Regions from separate parts of the Paenibacillus sp. R-74696 genome, predicted to be linked through region 3. Evidence: riboswitches for the same ligand, from Rfam matches in the RefSeq annotation. Region 3 holds a riboswitch; each other region holds the start of a gene.
The links. Region 3 has a riboswitch for cobalamin ahead of ACSR9A_RS28860 (ABC transporter substrate-binding protein). Riboswitches for the same ligand answer to the same signal wherever they lie in the genome.
Positions count from the first base shown of each region.

Region 1: it holds a riboswitch for cobalamin, as region 3 does, so the genes downstream of both, metE (5-methyltetrahydropteroyltriglutamate--homocysteine S-methyltransferase) here and ACSR9A_RS28860 (ABC transporter substrate-binding protein) in region 3, are expected to answer to the same signal.
Region 2: it holds a riboswitch for cobalamin, as region 3 does, so the genes downstream of both, ACSR9A_RS23245 (ABC transporter substrate-binding protein) here and ACSR9A_RS28860 (ABC transporter substrate-binding protein) in region 3, are expected to answer to the same signal.

Region 1 covers NZ_JBPULM010000046.1:130,557-136,689, reverse strand. Annotated here, with positions in the region: gene cbiQ (cobalt ECF transporter T component CbiQ) at 1-450, shown strand, start outside; gene ACSR9A_RS25160 (energy-coupling factor ABC transporter ATP-binding protein) at 437-1,306, shown strand; cobalamin riboswitch at 1,461-1,653, shown strand; gene metE (5-methyltetrahydropteroyltriglutamate--homocysteine S-methyltransferase) at 1,925-4,213, shown strand; gene ACSR9A_RS25150 (hypothetical protein) at 4,262-4,393, shown strand; gene ACSR9A_RS25145 (response regulator transcription factor) at 4,422-5,153, opposite strand; gene ACSR9A_RS25140 (ABC transporter ATP-binding protein) at 5,437-6,133, shown strand, end outside.
Region 2 covers NZ_JBPULM010000045.1:674,248-680,380, forward strand. Annotated here, with positions in the region: gene ACSR9A_RS23245 (ABC transporter substrate-binding protein) at 1-1,406, opposite strand, end outside; cobalamin riboswitch at 1,575-1,772, opposite strand; gene ACSR9A_RS23250 (NADH-dependent flavin oxidoreductase) at 1,902-3,020, shown strand; gene ACSR9A_RS23255 (ArsR/SmtB family transcription factor) at 3,282-3,593, shown strand; gene ACSR9A_RS23260 (NADH:flavin oxidoreductase) at 3,680-4,783, shown strand; gene ACSR9A_RS23265 (nucleotidyltransferase family protein) at 5,122-5,862, opposite strand; gene ACSR9A_RS23270 (GHMP family kinase ATP-binding protein) at 5,890-6,133, opposite strand, start outside.
Region 3 covers NZ_JBPULM010000050.1:78,038-84,170, reverse strand. Annotated here, with positions in the region: gene ACSR9A_RS28865 (hypothetical protein) at 1-973, opposite strand, end outside; cobalamin riboswitch at 1,248-1,516, shown strand; gene ACSR9A_RS28860 (ABC transporter substrate-binding protein) at 1,800-3,374, shown strand; gene nikB (nickel ABC transporter permease) at 3,394-4,323, shown strand; gene nikC (nickel transporter permease) at 4,340-5,167, shown strand; gene ACSR9A_RS28845 (ATP-binding cassette domain-containing protein) at 5,169-5,945, shown strand; gene ACSR9A_RS28840 (ABC transporter ATP-binding protein) at 5,942-6,133, shown strand, end outside.

The DNA of each region.
Region 1 (6,133 bases), on a different contig from region 3:
GCCGGACCTATTTTTACGCGTATTCTTGCTTGCCTGGCTTGCATGTTTTTCATCACCTTGACTACCCCGTTTCCCGAGCTGCTGCAGGTGCTGAAGCGGTTGAAAATGCCGCAAATTGTACTGGAGCTCATGATCATTATGTATCGCTTCATCTTTCTGCTGCTGGATACGGCGGGGGCTATGCTGATCGCGCAGCGCGCACGGGGCGGTCAACATGGTTTTAGAGGAAAGCTGCAGGGTACGGCAGCTATTGCCGTGCGGCTCTTCGTCAAGACGATGCATCGATACAAGGGGCTTTCGAATGGGCTAATGGCAAGAGGATTTACGAATGAGATCCGCCTTGCTCCTGCTGTAAAGCGGACGGTTCGCCTCCGATATTGGGCGGAAGCTGGGCTAGGCATAATCATTTTACTGGCAGCAGAGCTATGGCTTCGGTATGGAGGTGAATAAGCTGGCAGGCAACGATCAGACATCAACCATTATGGAAATGAACAGCGTAAGCTATGCATATCCCGGAACGGACAAGGCCGCTTTAAACGGGCTTGAGCTGCGCATTCCAGCAAGCAAGAAGGTAGCGCTGTGCGGGCATAATGGCTCGGGCAAGTCGACACTTTTTTTGCAGCTTATTGGCATTAATCGTCCGCAATCCGGTTATGTCAGCTGGCGCGGCGATCCGCTTTCTTATAAGCCCAGAGAGCTTGCCAGCTTGAGACGGCGCGTTGGTCTTGTTTTTCAGGACCCGGAGCATCAGCTCATCTTAAATACCGCTTATGAGGATATTTCTTATGGGCTGCGCAATGCGGGGCTTCATGAAGAGGAAATTAACAGGCGTACGGGGCGTATCATCCAGCAGCTGAACTTGCAGGAACTGGCGCATAAGCCGCTGCATCATCTCAGCCTGGGGCAAAAGAAGCGAGTCGCTCTTGCCGGCGTGCTGGCGCTGGAGCCGGAGCTGGTACTGCTTGATGAGCCGGCTGCTTATCTCGATCCGATATCGGAGCAGCGGCTGATGGCTGAGCTGGACCGCATTCATGCGAGCGGCATAACTCCGGTTATGGCCACGCATGACATGAATATGGCCTATGCTTGGGCGGACTGGATTTTTATTATGAATGAGGGCCGCTGTATATTGGAGGGTACGCCGGAGACGGTATTTCGCGAAGGCGAGCGTCTCAGAAGCCTTGGACTCACGCTGCCAATGGTGCTGGAAGCATGGGAGGCACTGCCGTCCAAGCTGAGGGGAACACAGCCGCCGCCGCGCACGCTCGAACAATTTAAAGCGGCTGTAAAATCTTTTGTTGTATAAAAACACGAAAGTGTGTATAGTTATACATGTTGCTTGAAATAGTAGGAAAGGATATGATTTTTCCATCCTTTCTCTATATTTCTCGGACTGAAACGAGCTGCGCCGCCAAAGAACGCGACAACCGTTTTACCTTGTATAAATAAAGATTGACCAACTAAATAGCGAGGAATAAGGTGCTCTTGCGTAACGTCTTGAGCTTAAAAGGGAAGTCCGGTGCAACACCGGCGCGGTCCCGCCACTGTAACAGCGGAGTTCTGCACAATAAAGCCACTGGCATGATGCCGGGAAGGCGAGCGCAGCGATGATGATGCTGGAGCCAGGAGACCTGCCTTATTCTATACACTGCATTACCTACGGGAGATAGGGAGGTGTTAAAGATGGCAGCCATCGTTTGTTGAAACGAGGGGCGTCTTTACCCACATTTCTGTACAGGGTAGGACGTCCCTTTTTGTATTTAATCGTTTCTGGCTGGCAGCAAATCGGATGTATAGGGAAAGGCCGCCGCGAAGAAATTCGCTCGCAACGCCATAAGCATATATCTGAGTTTGTTGATGAAATAACAAAGAATTATAACTTCCATCCACTAGGGTGAATAATGAAAAACAGGAGGCAATAAAAATGAGTCAAGTAAAAAGCAGCAGTTTGGGATATCCGCGTATCGGTGAAAACAGAGAATGGAAAAAAGCGCTGGAGGCGTTCTGGAGCGGCAAGCTTGCGGAAGCGGATTTCTTGAAACAGCTGGAGACGATTCGTCTAAACCATCTGCAATTGCAAAAACAGGCCGGAATTGATCTCATTCCGGTAAATGATTTTTCGTATTATGACCATATCCTTGATACAGCTGCTATGTTTGGCGTCGTGCCTGAGCGCTTTGGTTACACAGGCGGCCCTGTATCGGTAACGACCTATTACGCCATGGCGAGAGGCAATAAAACGGCGTCGGCATCCGAGATGACGAAATGGTTCAATACGAACTATCACTACATTGTTCCTGAGCTGAAGGGCATTACGCCGGCTCTGACCGAGAACCGTCCATTGATCGCTTACCGCGAGGCAAAGGAAAAGCTGGGCATCGAAGGCAAACCAGTCATTGTTGGACCTTATACATTCCTCAAGCTTTCTAAAGGTTATGCCGCTTCTGAGCTTGCTACGGTTGCTGCCCAGTATGTGCCGCTGTATGCACAGGTGCTGCGCGAGCTGGAGCAAGAAGGCGTACAGTGGGTACAAATTGACGAGCCTTCGCTCGTAACAGATGTTTCTGATGCAGATTTGGCGCTTGTTCAAAGCATTTATGCACAGCTTCATGAAGCTGCACCTAAGCTCAATTTGCTGCTGCAAACGTATTTCGAATCGGTTCAGCATTATGCTGCAATCGCGGCTTTGCCTGTACAGGGCTTAGGCCTGGACTTCACAGCTGGCGCTGAAAAGAACCTGCAGCAGCTTGAGTCGATCGGCTTCCCGCAGGATAAAGTGCTGGGTGCAGGCGTTATTGATGGCCGCAACATTTGGCGGGCGGATCTTCAGGAGCGCAAAGCGCTGCTTGCCCGCATTGCTAAAGTCGTGCCAAACGACCGCCTAATTGTAAGCTCCTCTTGCAGCCTGCTGCATGTACCTGTATCGGCGGCTCTTGAAACGGCACTGCCAGCAGAGCTTGCAGGCGCACTGGCCTATGCCAATGAGAAGCTGGAGGAAATTTCCGTTCTTGCAACTGCGCTGAATGAAGGAGAAGCAGCGGTAAAAGAGGCGTTTGATCGCAATGCAGCCGCTTTGGCTGCACTTGCCGCATCGCCGTCCCGTGGCCGTGCAAGCGTTCATGCCGCTGTAGCGAGCATCAATGCACAGCCGTCGGAGCGCAAAGCGGTATTTGCAGAGCGTCAAGTGAGCCAGAAGGAACGCTGGCAGCTGCCATTCCTGCCGACAACAACAATCGGCAGCTTCCCGCAAACGGCGGAAGTACGCCAAGCAAGGCAGCAATGGCGCCGTGGTGATTTGGGCGAGGAGCAGTACCGCGTATTCATTAAGGAGCAGATTCAGCATTGGATCAAGCTGCAGGAAGAGATCGGCCTTGATGTGCTCGTTCATGGGGAATTTGAGCGTACGGATATGGTTGAGTTTTTTGGAGAGAAGCTGGAAGGCTTTGCTTTCACGAAAAATGGCTGGGTGCAATCCTATGGCTCACGCTGCGTAAAACCACCAGTCATTTACGGCGATGTGCAGTTCAGCAAGCCGATGACTGTCGAAGAAACCGTTTATGCCCAGTCGCTGACTTCTAAGCCGGTGAAAGGCATGCTGACAGGCCCGATTACGATTTTGAACTGGTCGTTTGTCCGCAGTGATTTGACTCGTGAGCAGGTTGCTTACCAAATCGCACTTGCCCTGGCAGAAGAAGTGAAGGCGCTGGAGGAAGCAGGCATTGAAATGATTCAGGTGGATGAGCCAGCCCTTCGTGAAGGCTTGCCGCTTAAACGTGAAGATTGGGAGCAATATTTGAACTGGGCGGTGCTTTCCTTCCGCTTGTCCACTTCTGACGTTAAGGATACGACGCAAATTCACACGCATATGTGCTATTGTGAATTCCATGACATTATTGATTCCATTCGCGCGCTCGATGCCGATGTTATCTCCATTGAAACATCCCGCAGCCACGGCGAGCTGATTCACAGCTTCGAGGAGCACACGTATGAGCTGGGTATTGGCCTTGGCGTATACGACATTCACAGCCCGCGCGTGCCGGAAGTAGAGGAAATGACATCGATGATCAAACGCGCCCTGAACGTGCTTGAGCCAGAATTGTTCTGGATTAACCCGGACTGCGGACTTAAGACTCGTGGTGTAGATGAGACAGTAGCATCGCTGCGCAACATGATCCAAGCGACCGAGCAAGTACGGGAGCAGCTGGCTAAGTAATGAAGTAATTGTAATGATCAGGACGATTCGTATCGTTGTTCATAGGGTATGAATATTAAAAAAGCTCCGCTTGCGCTGATTGGCGCATGCGGAGCTTTTGCTTTATTTGAAGCGGGGATGGTCAAAGCCGGGGGAGCGGGGACATGGCAGGCAGGAAAACAGGCCAATATAGACAGGTAATGCAATTCTGCCTGCTGCAGCCGCCCGCCTAAATGGTCTCTGCCGCGGGATTCATCAGGCAATAGCCAATGCCCCATACCGTCTGAATCAAGGAGGCAGATTCGGGGTGGACGCGGTTCAGCTTTTCTCTGATCCGCTTTACATGGGTATCAATCGTCCGGTAATCGCCGAGCGATTGATAGCCCCAAATTCGCCGCATTAAATCCTCGCGGGAAATGGGCTGATTGATGTTGGCTGCCATAAACCTGAGCAGCTCATATTCGCGGAACGTCAGCTTTACCTTGCTGTTTCCGGCAATCACTTGCCTCGAATCATAATCGAACACGAGTCCTGGCAGCGTAAGATCAGGTGTCTGCTTGCGCTGCAAGGCGCGATAAGCAAACTCCGAGGTGCGGCGAATGATCGCCTTAATGCGGTACATCAGCTCGCGCGGGCTGAATGGCTTAACGACATAATCGTCGGAGCCCGCTTGGAAGCCGTCGAGCCGGTCATCCTCTTCGCCACAGGCGGAAAGCATAATGACGGGTGTCGATTTTTTCTTCTTGAGCTCGCGGCAAAATTCAAGCCCGTCCATCCCCGGCATATTACGGTCCAGCAAAATCATTGAATAATTGTATTGCATTGCCTTAAACAAGCCGTTGATGCCGTCGGAGGCTTCTTCGACGATCCAGCCTTCTTTTTTCAAAAATAACTTGAGCAGCTTGCGGATATGCTCCTCATCATCAACAATCAGAATGCTATATGGTTGCTGAAATGCCATGGCTCAACACCTCATCTTTATGTTTAAATTCATTACTGATAACAATTATCATTATCATTGCATGCGACCCCCATTGTTGTCAACTAAAAAACCTCCGTTTCTTGCCACATTAGCCGAAGGGTAGTCGCGAAAAAGACACAATTGCCTATGAGTGCGGATACAGTACGGCTGCTGCTCCCAATCGTCGTCAGGCTGTCCTCTTTCGAGCAGACGGGGAGCAGAGTATAATGGTGAAATGCAGGCTATGGATGAAGGAGAGAGCTAGGTGGCCCCCTTATTAACATTGAATAACGTATCAAAATATAGAAAACATCCCGAATGGATTTTTGAAGGGATTACAGCACAGGTGCAGGCTGGGGAGCGTATTGCGCTGCTGGGCACATCCGGTCAGGGCAAAAGCACGCTGCTGCGAATCGTGTCGCTGCTTGGTGAGCTGGATGCGGGAACGCTATTGCTGAAAGGACGGACAAGCAGCGAGTGGAAGCCCGAGGAGTGGCGGCGCATCGTGTGTTACGTTGCTCAGACGCCGGTCATGCTGCCGGGATCGGTCGAGCACAACTTGCGAGCGGTAAGCGAGCTGCAAGGGAAGCCGTTTGATGAAGCGCTGGCGAGGCGCTGTATGGAAGGCATTGGCCTTGGGCATATCGAATGGAGCAAAGAGGCGGAAAGCTTGTCTGGCGGGGAAAAACAAAGGACAGCCCTTGCGCGGGCATTAGTGCTCCGTTCCCCGCTGCTGCTGCTGGATGAGACGACTTCATCGCTTGATCCGAAGAGCAAGCGGCAGGTAGAGCAGTTTCTAAGCGAATGGTGCTCGAAGGAAGGCACGGCATTCATCTGGATTACTCATCATCTAGAGCAGGCACGGCAAATAAGCGGGCGTATCTGGTTTATGGCGGAAGGCAGGCTGCTGGAGCAAAGCGCAACGGAAGCTTTTTTCAGAAATCCCGGGTCGGAGCAGGCGCGCAGCTTTTTAGATAGTC
Region 2 (6,133 bases), on a different contig from region 3:
TAACCGAGCGTATAGCTTTTATTGCTTGAGCCTTCGCTAGCCATATAATTGTTTAAAATCGAATAAGGATCGCCGTTCGGCAGCCCCTGAATGGCCATAGCCAAATCGAAGTTTCCTTGTGCCTGTGCTTCCTTGTAAGCTGCGCCATCCAATATTTGAATCGTAACGTCCAGCTGCAATTGTTGAAGCACAGCCTGAAGCAGCTCGGCCTGCGCTTTATACGGATAACGGTCAAGCCCATAGGTTGGCACAATTAGCGTAACCGCCTGCCTGCTATCGCCAAGCACCTCATGCGACAGAGCGATTGCCTTTTCCGAATCATGAACGGCAGGAATGTCCTTGTAAAACGGCGAGGTCGAATTTAGAATGTTGGCTGTAGCGGTTGGATAACCCAAATACAGTTCCTTCACCAGCTGCTCGCGGTCAATAATCAGGCTCAGCGCCTGACGCATCTTCACATCATTGAAGGGCGCTTTGGCACCGTTCGGATGCAGGTAGTGGGAAATCGTCGATTTCGCCGTCGATACAGCAAAGCGGTCATCCTTCAGCAGCTCCTCGGCATGGGCAGGAGGAATAGCTCCCAAATCCATGACGCCCAAAATCTCCCCAGATTTAAGGGCAGCCAGCCTTGTATCAGGGTCAGGTATGACGCGGACGCGGATTTTTTGAGCTTTTGCTTTTTCGCCATAATAACCGTCATAAGCCTCTAGCAGTGAAAATTGATCCTTCTCATGCTGTACAAGCTTGAAAGGGCCTGTTCCTTGCGGCAGGCCGTTGAAGTCGCCGTTTTCGTCAAAATTATTCGGGCTGTACATCGGGCTTGAGAAATTGATCATTGAATACAGCAGCGTCGGCTGCGGATTATCGAACACAAGTTTAATCGTGCTATCATCAACCTTCACAACTTCCTGAAGGCTTGGGTATGAATTGTTGATGTCGAGCGTATAGAACGGCGAACTCTTCGGGCTCACCTGCTTGTAACGGGCAAAATTTGCAAGCGCCGCGTCCGCGTTGAATGGCGCACCATCGTGGAACGTCACGCCTTTGCGCAGCATGAAGGTCCATTCCTTGCCATCAGCGGACATTTCCCACGATTCCGCCAGCTTTGGAGCAGGCTTGCCATCCTCAGAAGCAGCAATTAGCGGCTCCCATACGTATAGAATAGTGCTCGTGTAATAAGCATCTTGTGGTCCTGGTGCTAAATCCCGCGGCGCAGCCAGCACGATTTCTTCAGAAGCAGCATCCACAGCGGCGGAAGGAGCAGCAGACTGCTGCGACAGCCCATTATTGCTGCTCGATTCAGTGGAGCCGTTGGCACCACTGCAGCCCATCAGCGCCAGCAGCAAGCAGAGGCTGAATAAAACACCCATTCTTTTTTTATTTCTTGCCGTTTGTGTACGTTTCATCTTTTCTATTTCCTCTCCCTCTAGCAAAATCATCTTCCTGTAAAAATCCGCAAAAAAAAGACAGCTCTGCCTCCAGTCATAGGAAGGATAGAGCTGCCTGTTATTGTTATTTTCCATCATAGCAAATAAGCATGCGCGCTAACACTTCCCTATTCTCCGTAGGTTACAGCAGTGTTGTCAGAACAGGCAGGTCTCCTGGCTACCAGAAATCATGCTGCAAGCTGCCTTCCCATTCTCGCTAAGCGAGATCAGTGGCCTTGTAGCTTCAGCTAATCCGTAACAGTGGCGGGACCGCGTCGGTTTTGCACCGAACTTCCCTTTTAAGCTCCAGCCGCAGCTGTCGCACCTTATTCCCACAATTTTTCAGTTGTTTGCAAATCTGGTTGATTATATACCAGCCCTTTCATTTAAGCAACCTTTCCACTCCGCTTTCCTTTGTTTATTTTCTGATATAAAATAAAGTAGATAGCATTTCGTAACTGGAGGGAACGACTGATGAAACCACAATTTCAGCCTTTATTTGAACCATTCACTTTCACGAATGGCATGTCTGTACATAATCGTATTGTAATGGCGCCAATGACAACCTGCTCTTCCAATCCGGACGGTACAGTGCCTGATGAGGAGCTCGCCTACTACAGCCGTCGCAGTGCGGGGCCCGGCATCGTCGTTACAGCATGCGTCTACGTAAGCCGCAACGGCAAAGGCTTCCCGGGCGAATTTGGCGCGGATACCGACGAAATGATCCCAAGCCTCAAGCGTCTGGCCGATGCGATTAAAAGCCGCGGCGCGAAGGCGATTTTGCAAATTTTTCATGGCGGAAGATCCTGCTTTCCTGGCCTAGTGCCGAATGATGATTTGGTGAGCGCCAGCAGCATTGCCCAGCAAGAAGGCGGTATTGTACCACGCGAGCTAACCGAGGATGAAATCAAAGCGATTATCGCCGACTTTGGCGAAGCGACCCGCCGAGCAATTGAGGCTGGTTTTGACGGCGTAGAAATTCATGGTGCCAACGGCTATCTGCTGCAGCAATTCTACTCCCCTGCTTCCAATGTACGTACCGACGATTGGGGCGGCTCGCTCCATAAACGGATGGCTTTCCCGCTCTACGTCGTTGAAGCCGTTCAGAAAGCCGCAGCTATGGCGCCACAGCCATTTCTGGTGGGCTATCGCTTCTCGCCTGAGGAGCCTGAAGAAGAAGGCTTGACGATGGAGCATTCGTACCATCTGGTTAACGCTCTAATCGAGCAAAAGCTGGATTATTTGCATGTGTCGCTTAATGATTTCTGGTCGAAGCCGCGCAGAGGCGAACAGGATTCGCAAAGCCGCATGGCCTGGTTCGTCGAAAAATACAGCGAGCACATTCCATTCATCGGAGTTGGCAGCATCACAACTGCCGAAGAGGCTCTGCAAGCGAAAAACTCCGGCGTGCCGTTCATCGCCCTAGGCCGCGAGCTCATTATCGACCCGGATTGGACGGAGAAAATCAAGCAAGGTAACGAGCAGGATATTGTGACTACGCTGTCCAAGCAGGATCAGGAGCGTCTTGTCATCCCGAATGGCTTGTGGGGAGCCATTACGCATGCGCCAGGCTGGTTTCCGATAACGGAATAATTGCAAAGTCCACCCTATCGATCACAAATAGGCACAAGGTGAAACGGCTGTCGCCGTCCTTTGGCGGCGCGGCCCGTTTCAACCCTAGAAATATAGGAAAGGATCGCGTTACGATATCTTTTCCTATATTTTTAAAAATGGCTCCGGCTCATCTTTCATGAGTTGGAGCCATTCTTTTTCTCGCTCAACTGGCTGCCTGCTCCTTTCTATTTTACAAAATAACAATTTGACATTTCTATAAAAGTAGATATACTAATCCTCATGGATACTTTATCAATACTTAAAGCTGTGTCTAACGAGAAACGGTACCATATTTTAAAATGGCTGAAAACACCTGAGGAGCATTTCGGGCCTCAATGCCATCTAACCGATGCTTGTCAGTTTGCTGGAGGCGTCTGCGTTGGTTCGTTTGCTGAAAAATCGGGCCTTGCGCAATCCGTTATATCCGGCTATTTAGTGAAAATGCATAAAGCAGGCTTGCTGGAGTCGAAGCGGATCGGACAGCACACTTATTACAGACGCAATGAAGCTAACATTCGGCTTTTCAAAGAAATGATTCAGGATGAGCTATAACCTTGCTTATGCCTGTTCATTTCATGCTTTTATATCTATTTTTATAGAATTATAGATTTTCCATTCGATTAGGAGGTATTTTATTCATGAGTTCCATTCAATCGTTGTTCAAGCCATTCTCTGCTGGTCCACTTTCCCTGCCTAACCGTGTCGTAATGGCACCTATGACCCGCGGTTTTTCTCCAAATGGTGTTCCTGGTGAAGATGTCGTCGCCTACTATAGACGCCGCGCCGAAAATGGCGTTGGCTTAATTGTGACAGAGGGCACGCTGATTAACCATCCGGCTGCCACCGATAATCCAAACATCCCTAACTTTCATGGCGAAGCGGCATTAAATGGCTGGGCGAAGGTCGTCGAGGCTGTTCATGCAGCTGGCGGAAAAATCGTTCCGCAGATTTGGCATGTTGGCACAACGCGCAAGGTCGGCTCCCATCCGAACCCAGAAGCACTGCCGATCGGCCCTTCCGGTATTACTGCAGAGGGCGAGGTCGTTAATGAGCCTTTGACCGAAGCCGAAATTAAAGACCTTGTTGCAGCTTACGCACAAGCAGCAGCCGATGCGAAACGGATTGGCTTTGACGGCATTGAGCTCCATGGCGCGCACGGCTATTTGATCGACCAATTTTTCTGGGAGAAAACGAATAAACGGACGGATCGTTACGGTGGCGATATGCTGTCGAGAACACGTTTTGCGGTCGAGATTATTGAAGCTTGCCGCCAAGCTGTGGGACCTGATTTCCCGATTATTATTCGCCTCTCGCAGTGGAAATCGTCCGAGTACGCAGCTAAGCTTGCGAGCACTCCTGAGGAATTGGGACAGTTTCTTGCTCCACTTGTAGAAGCTGGCGTAGATATTTTCCACTGCTCAACCCGCCGCTTTTGGGAGCCGGAATTTGAAGGCTCGGAGCTCAACTTTGCAGGCTGGACGAAAAAGCTTACCGGCAAACCAACGATTACCGTTGGCTCCGTAGGACTAGATGGCGATTTCATGAGCCTCTTTACCGAAGGCAAAGGCGCAGAAAACGCTAATGTGGATGATCTGGCCTCACGCCTCGATGCAGGCGAATTTGATCTTGTAGCTGTTGGCCGCGCCCTGCTCGTCGATCCTGCGTGGGCAGATAAAGTCCAAGGCGGACGACAGGATGAATTAATTCCGTTTACTCCGGCTTCCTTGCAGACCCTTCATTAAGAAACGATTATTCGCAACATAATAAATCCCCAGCTCCTCCTTTTTCACGGATTGGAGGAGCTGGGGATTTTAATGTTTCTACTTCCATAAAGATGGACTTGCCGGACACAGCAGCAGCTATTTCTACTGAATCACAGGTTATGGCATAGGCCCCGGACTCAGGAGCCGCTATTGTCCCGCCAATAGCCATTTTAACGGGAAGATGAAGGTCATAACGGATCTCCTGTCCGCCCACGGCCTGAAATCGATTCAAAAGTCAAAATAGCGGAACCTCAGTCCTCCAAATAGAAGTGGCAGTGCGACTCCCGCTTGCATACACACCCCAGCCATTTTACCAATTAACTCTGCTTTGCGAATAGCTCCCTCGCCTCGTGATAGCTCTCCAATGTCCCAATATCAAAGCGCTTCCCTTCAAACTTGTAGGCGTGAACCTCCTTATGCTGGATCAGCCAAGGAACAAAGTTGCCCGGTGCGTCAGGGTTATTGCCATCTGCCAAATACTGCTTGATTAAAGGGAGTGTTGACTGCCTGTAAATATAAAAGGGAGGACAGGCCAACTTGGATTTAGGCTGTGCCGGCTTTTCCTCAAAATCTATGACTCTACCCTTAGCATCGATTTGGATAACACCTGTGCGCCTAAGAAAATCGATGTCCTCTATCTCGTGGGCTGCAATCGTATCCGTACTCGCCCTTTGATAGAAACGAACCATTTCGGCTAGTTCAAAATCAAAAAGATTGTCGCCAGCCATGACCAGAAGCTCATCGTCGAGCTTTTCCTGTTCCAAGACAAACTGCAAGTCGGCAATAGCCCCTAAGCGGCTCTCGTTGCTTGTCGTCCGATCATCAATGACTTTAATCGGCTTGAAATAATCTGATTGGCTCGCCCAGTCTACAAAGTGGCTATAAAAACGGGCATTGGTCACAATAAAAATCTCGTCAATCAAGCTAACCCTTTCGATTTTCTCCATAATATGGTCCATGATCGCTTTCCCTCCAACCTCCAGAAGAGGTTTTGGAAAGTCCTTTGTCAAAGGATAGAGGCGAGTTGCGTAACCCGCTGCTAAAATAATTGCCTTCATTCGTATTTCCCTCGCTTCTAACCCCAGTTATATGATTCGCGCGCCATCATCGGTTTTGCTAAAGCACACCTGATACAAATCCTTATACGTCGGATGCTGCTTTGGATATTGTGCATCAATGGCGGTTTTGATTTGCTCCTTATACGCCGGGTCCACCAGACCAATACAGCAGCCTCTGTAGCCCGCTCCGCTGAACCTGGCTCCATATACGCCTTGTGTATGCTTAAGGATATGGAAAATGCTGATCAGCTCTGGACAGCCACATTCATAA
Region 3 (6,133 bases):
ATTTATGCAATTGCTCCATTTGCTTGTACAAAGCATCCGAGCTTCGAGTAAGCCAATATTTTAAAATGGAATTTCTTACAGCATGCACAGCCGCCTCCAGCTTTCTCCATCTGTTCAAAATTTGATTATCATCAATCAAATGCTTGTTATTAATCATGTAGTCTAATCGCATAGTCATACATTTCTTATGGTCGTAAAGCAGGTGAAACGATCTAATATCAAATACAACCTCCTCTTGAGCCAAATATTTTAAATAATCGGAGGCCTTGTCGTATACATTAATGCCGAAGGTTAGCCCGGGTGTGCCTGTAGCTTCGTTGTAATATTCATCCGTATGTGCCCTAGATAAGAGATAGGCTTTCATCGTATTTTTCACGTATTTTAGAGAAAAAGCATAGTCGTTATTTTCGAGAGGCTTCAATAAATAAAGATGCTGTTTAAAATCATGGGCTTCGATTTCTAATAAATGAAACGCTTTGCTAAAAGCCTCGTAATCACAGGTGATATTCGTTGAGTATTTTCCATTGGCATTATTGTCGCAGAAATACAGCTTTTTATTGGCATCATCATACCCATTTATCATGACTTCATGTGGGGATTTCGCAGAAATTTCATATTCTTTTATATAAAAACGGTCGATCATAACGATCACATAATAGCCGCCGTCAATCGATGCTTTAATAAAATCAAGCAGGTCATTATTCAAAATAGTCGAGCTTCGCCTGTCTATCGCTATCCGCTGAAAATCAATAAAAGGGCAGTCATAAAACTCAACCATTTTATCTCTATAATAACCATTGTAGAAAAAAGTATATAATTGGTTTGGATCGGGAATATCGAATAAATTAATATAATTATTCATAAACCACATTTTTTTCGAATCTACGCGAGATATAATCGAATAAAAATCACTGTAAAACCAATAGGAATCAATAATTTGTTTTACTTCGACTGGAAGGATTTTCACCGGCAATGTGATCATTCCTTTTCTATTTGATAGAGTATCTATTGGACTAACTTAATAAATAAGCTCATCATGCGTGAAGTATTTTCAATATATCATTACTGGAAAAAATATGAAAGTTTTATATTGAAAAACCTTTCATTTAGCTTGTTTAAGACACTGGGGCGTGTGCATTATGATGGAACTAAAGCTTATCTAAATCAAAATGTTGACAGATCAGCACTTCCTCCCTAAGATTAAGAGTGGATTACGGACAAGACAGGCTGATTAGCCTGCAAAACTTCATAATTGTATGAAAATAGGTGCGGTACGAAGGCAAGGACATATAGGCCTTAGTTCGCTTAAAAGGGAAGTTCGGTTAAAGGCCGACACGGACCCGCCACTGTAAAGGGCAGCAGCTAATCAATGAGCAAGCTGCGCTCCCCTCACAAATAAACCACTGGCTGATGAGCTTCTTTTCGTCGCAGAACGAATTGCAGATGCTCGCCCTAGCCGGGAAGGGAAGAGAGGGAGGCCCCAAGTCAGGAGACCTGCCTGTTTTAACATCACTGTTTGACCTACGGTGCTTAGGGAGGTGGTTGGTTATGCCCATTTATTGCAAAATGTCTAACGATTATTTGCTGCTCCATGACGAGCAGAGGCAGATAAGGTTTAGTTATTTATCATAAAAGCATTTCTGACTGCTTTCTTAAGGGTCGGGGATGCTTTTTTTAAAATGTAGGAAAGGATATGATTTTTCTATCCTTTCTCTATATTTCTACGCGAAACGGTAGCTTTGCCGCCACAGGACGGCTTTCGGCCGTTTACGCTTACTAGAAGGGGAGACAAAAGAAAAATGAACAACACGAAGAAGCCATTTAGCTTGTCACTTGGAATGATGATCGTTTGCCTGATGCTGGTGCTTGCAGGATGCAGCACGAATGCTGACTCAAACGCAGGGAAGGGCACCAATGCTGCCGGGGAAAACAACGCTTCTGCCGCAAATAAAACACTGACAATGGCGTACACCTGGAACCCGGCAGGCGTTGATCCGCATGGCGATGACAGCTGGGACGTTATGCGCTCTGGCGCAGGGGAAACGCTTATTAAATTGAATGAGCAGCTGCAGCCGGCCGCTTGGCTTGCGAAGGAGTGGAAGCAGGAGGATGCTAACACGTGGACGCTCAAGCTGGAGAACAACGTAACGTTTCACGACGGCAAAAAGATGGATGCAGAAAGCGTGAAAGCTTCGCTGCTTCGTTCCATTGAAAATAGCCATTTGGCGAAGGATTTGCTGCTGGTGAAAGATATAGAAGTGGTTGCACCGGATGAGCTGAAACTTATAACAACACAGCCGAACTCGGCTATCATTTCCAGCTTGGCTGATCCAAGCACGATTATTCTTGATGTCGACAGCATGAAGGAAGCGGGCAGCTACCCGGCCATGACGGGAGCTTTCAAAATCAAGCAGTTTACGAAAGACGTATCGCTTGTTGTTGAGCGTTATGATGGTTATTGGGGACAACCGGCGAAGCTTAAGGAAGTGACAATGAAGTTTGTAACCGATGGCAATACCCGCCTGATGGCGCTGCAAGCTGGCGAAGTAGATGTTGCTACGGACATTCCGATTGACAGCATTGAGTTGGTAGAGAAGGACAGCAAGCTGGAAGTGCTGTCTGCACCATCGGTTCGTACACATATGGTATTATTTAATATGAATTCTGCTTTGTTTAAAGAAAAGGCGAACCGCGAGGTTGTAGATCAAGCCATTCCACGCGAGGCGATTATTGAATCTGTTATGCGTGGCTATGGCACGAAAGCGAAAAGCCCATTCCCGGAAATTTTGCCATTTGGCAAAGTAGCGGAGCAAGCAGCAGGGGAAACGACGGAGCAATTGCTGAGCGCTGGCGGCTGGCAGAAAAATGCTGCAGGCATGTGGGAGAAGGAAGGCAAGCCATTCGAGGCGACGCTCCTTACGTTCCCGCACCGCCCAGAGCTGTCCGTAATGGCAGAGGTGATTCAGAACCAACTGCTTAATGAAGGCATTACCGTGAAAATTCGCAAGGTTGAAAATATTGATGCTGAGCTTGCGAAGTCCGATTGGGATCTTGCTATGTACAGCATGCTGACGGCACACACGGGCGATCCTCAATATTTCTTGAACATTTTCTATCAATCAGCTAGCGAATCGAATGTCAGCCATTATGTATCGAAGCCGCTTGAGACGGTTATTAACAAGCTGAACGAAACGTCTGCTACAGAAGCACGCAATGCGCTTGCGATAGAAGCTCAGGACATTATTAATGAAGATTTGCCGCAGTCGTTTATCGTACACCCCGATAATGTATTTGGTGTGAAAAAAGGGGTAACGGGCTTTATTCCGCATCCGATTGAATATTATTATGTGACAGCTGAAGTCGATATCACCTAAGTAAAGGGTGTACCTAAGTATGCTTCGTTTTTGGCTTGAACGCATCGCGCAAATGCTTTTGGTTATTTTTTGCGTAGCGACGCTGACCTTCATTTTAATGAGGGTGTCTCCTGGCGATCCGGCGAGAATATTGCTGACCACGCACAATATCCCGGCTTCACAGGAGGCGATTGACGCGCTGCGGGAGGAAATGGGACTGACGGATTCCTTGTGGAGCCAATATATACGCTGGCTCGGCGATGTATTTACATGGCAGTGGGGGACATCTTATATGTCCAAAGAGCCAGTTGCAGGCGAACTGCTTAAAAGGCTGCCCGCCACACTGGAGCTGGCCTCTGCTGGTGCATTTGTCATGCTGCTGGCAACCTGCCTCATCGGCCTCGCCACCGCAATCTTTTCAACAGGGCTGCTTGACCGGATGGGCCGATTGCTGGCGCTGCTTGGCGCCTCGATCCCCTCCTTTTGGCTCGGTTTTTTATTGATTTATTTTTTCTCGGTCCGTCTTGGCTGGCTGCCTTCCATGGGACGCGGCGGCCTTGCTCACCTCTTAATGCCGGCGGTTACGCTTGGGCTCGGACTTGGTGCGGTATATGCCCGGGTTTTGCGGACGAATATGCTCGAGATGAACAGCCAGAACTTCGTCAAGGCATCGCGTGCGCGAGGCTTGTCCAAGGGAAGGATTTTAATCTTCCAAGTGTTTAAGCATGCGTTTTTGCCGATTTTATCGATGCTGGGGACAAGCTTTGCTTTTATGCTGGGGGGGAATGTGATCGTTGAGACGATCTTCTCCTGGCCCGGCGTAGGCAAATATATTATTGAAGCGATAACGGCGCGGGATTATCCGGTCATTCAAGGTTATGTGGTATTCACCTCCTTCTTGTTTGTCGCGATCCATTTGGCGGTTGAAGTTTTTTATGTGCGCTTGGACCCGCGGCTGCGGGCAAGCTAGGAGGTACCCTTTTTTTATGCGGACCCTTTTTCAGAAAAAGAATACAAGCCTGCTGCTTGGCATCGGCCTATTTGCAGTCATAATACTGCTGGGCGTGCTTGCCCCGTGGCTCGCGCCTCATAACCCGCTGCAGGTCAATTTATCCAATCGGCTTCTGTCGCCGAGCGGCGAATACCCTTTTGGCACCGATCATTTGGGGCGCTGTATTTTATCTCGTATTTTGTACGGCATTCGGACGACTGTTTCGATTGCTTTTGTTATTTTGGGATTGAGCTTATGCATTAGCTTGCCGATCGGGCTGTTGACCGGCTATTTTGGCGGACGCACCGATCATTTTTTCATGCGGCTGATGGACGGCACGCTCGCTTTTCCCGATTTTGTGCTGACGATTGCGATTGTGGGCATTCTCGGACCCGGGTTTACGAATATGATCCTTGCGATTGTTATCGTGAGGTGGGCCAATTATGTCCGGCTTATCCGCGGGCTTGTGCTTAAGGTAAGCAAAGAGGATTACTTAATTACAGCCCGCATGTCCGGTAATTCTCATTTGCGAATTATGCGACGTTATATTTTGCCGCAGATTGCAGCGCCAATTGCTGTATTTAGTACGCTGGACATTGGCAAAATCGTGCTGCTCATCGCCGGTCTATCTTTTCTCGGCCTAGGCGTGCAGCCGCCGACTCCTGAGTGGGGCGTCATGCTGCATGATGCTACGCGTTATTTCCAGCTGGCGCCGCATGTCATGATTTTTCCGGGGCTTGCGATCGTGAGCTTCGTGTTATCATGCCAATTAATTGGCGACCGATTTAAAGAGCAGAACGCTTACGTTCCGAAAGAGGTGTAAGATGGCGGAAAGCAGCACGAACATTATCAGCAGCGCCAACCTTAACGATGCACCGCTGCTCTGCGTTCAAAATATAGAAATTTCCCGGCAGCAGGCTGGAAAATGGTGCCCTATCGTCGAAAATGTTTCCTTGGAGCTTCATGCTGGTGAAATGGCTGCGCTTGTAGGGCCAAGCGGCTGTGGCAAAAGCATGACGGCCCATGCGCTTGTCGGGCTGCTGGAAACCGGGCTGCGCCTGACAGGCGGGCAAATTTTTTACGGGGGCGATGATATTTCCCGTTATGATGAGCGCCGCATGCAGCAGCTTCGCCGAGAGGAAATCGCCTTGCTCATTCAGCATTCGCTTAGCGGACTTGATCCGATCCGCACGGTGCGCAAGCAGATGGTCGAGACGCTGAAGCTGCAGGCGAAGCGATCGCGCAAAGAAATGGAATCGTATTTGTATATGCTGCTGCAACGTATTGGCTTTGCGGACCCGGAACTGATATTGGACGCATACCCTTTTGAGCTAAGCGGAGGCATGCGCCAGAGGGTGCTGCTTGCGATGATGCTGAGCACGGAGCCGACGCTGTTTATTGCCGATGAGCCAACGACGGCGCTGGATGCCCTCAATCGCGACCGGGTTTTAGCTTTGCTAAAGCAGCTGCAGGCGGATTTTGGCCTGACGGTGCTGCTCATTTCGCATGACGAGCAAAGCGTCCGCAAATTCGCGGATCGTGTGATTACGATGCAGCCCAGCGGGATAACCTCAGTCCAAGCGAGAGGAAGCGCCCTATGATCGTGTTGGAGTTGCGTCAGGTGTCCAAGGCATATCCGCTGCGGTTGCTGAGAAGGCGAAGAGGGCTCAAGACGCAGGACGGCAAGGCGTCCGTTCAAGCTGTGAAGCAGGTAGATCTTGCGCTGCACCTTGGTGAAACGCTTGGGCTTGTTGGAGAAAGCGGCAGCGGGAAAAGCACATTAGCCAAG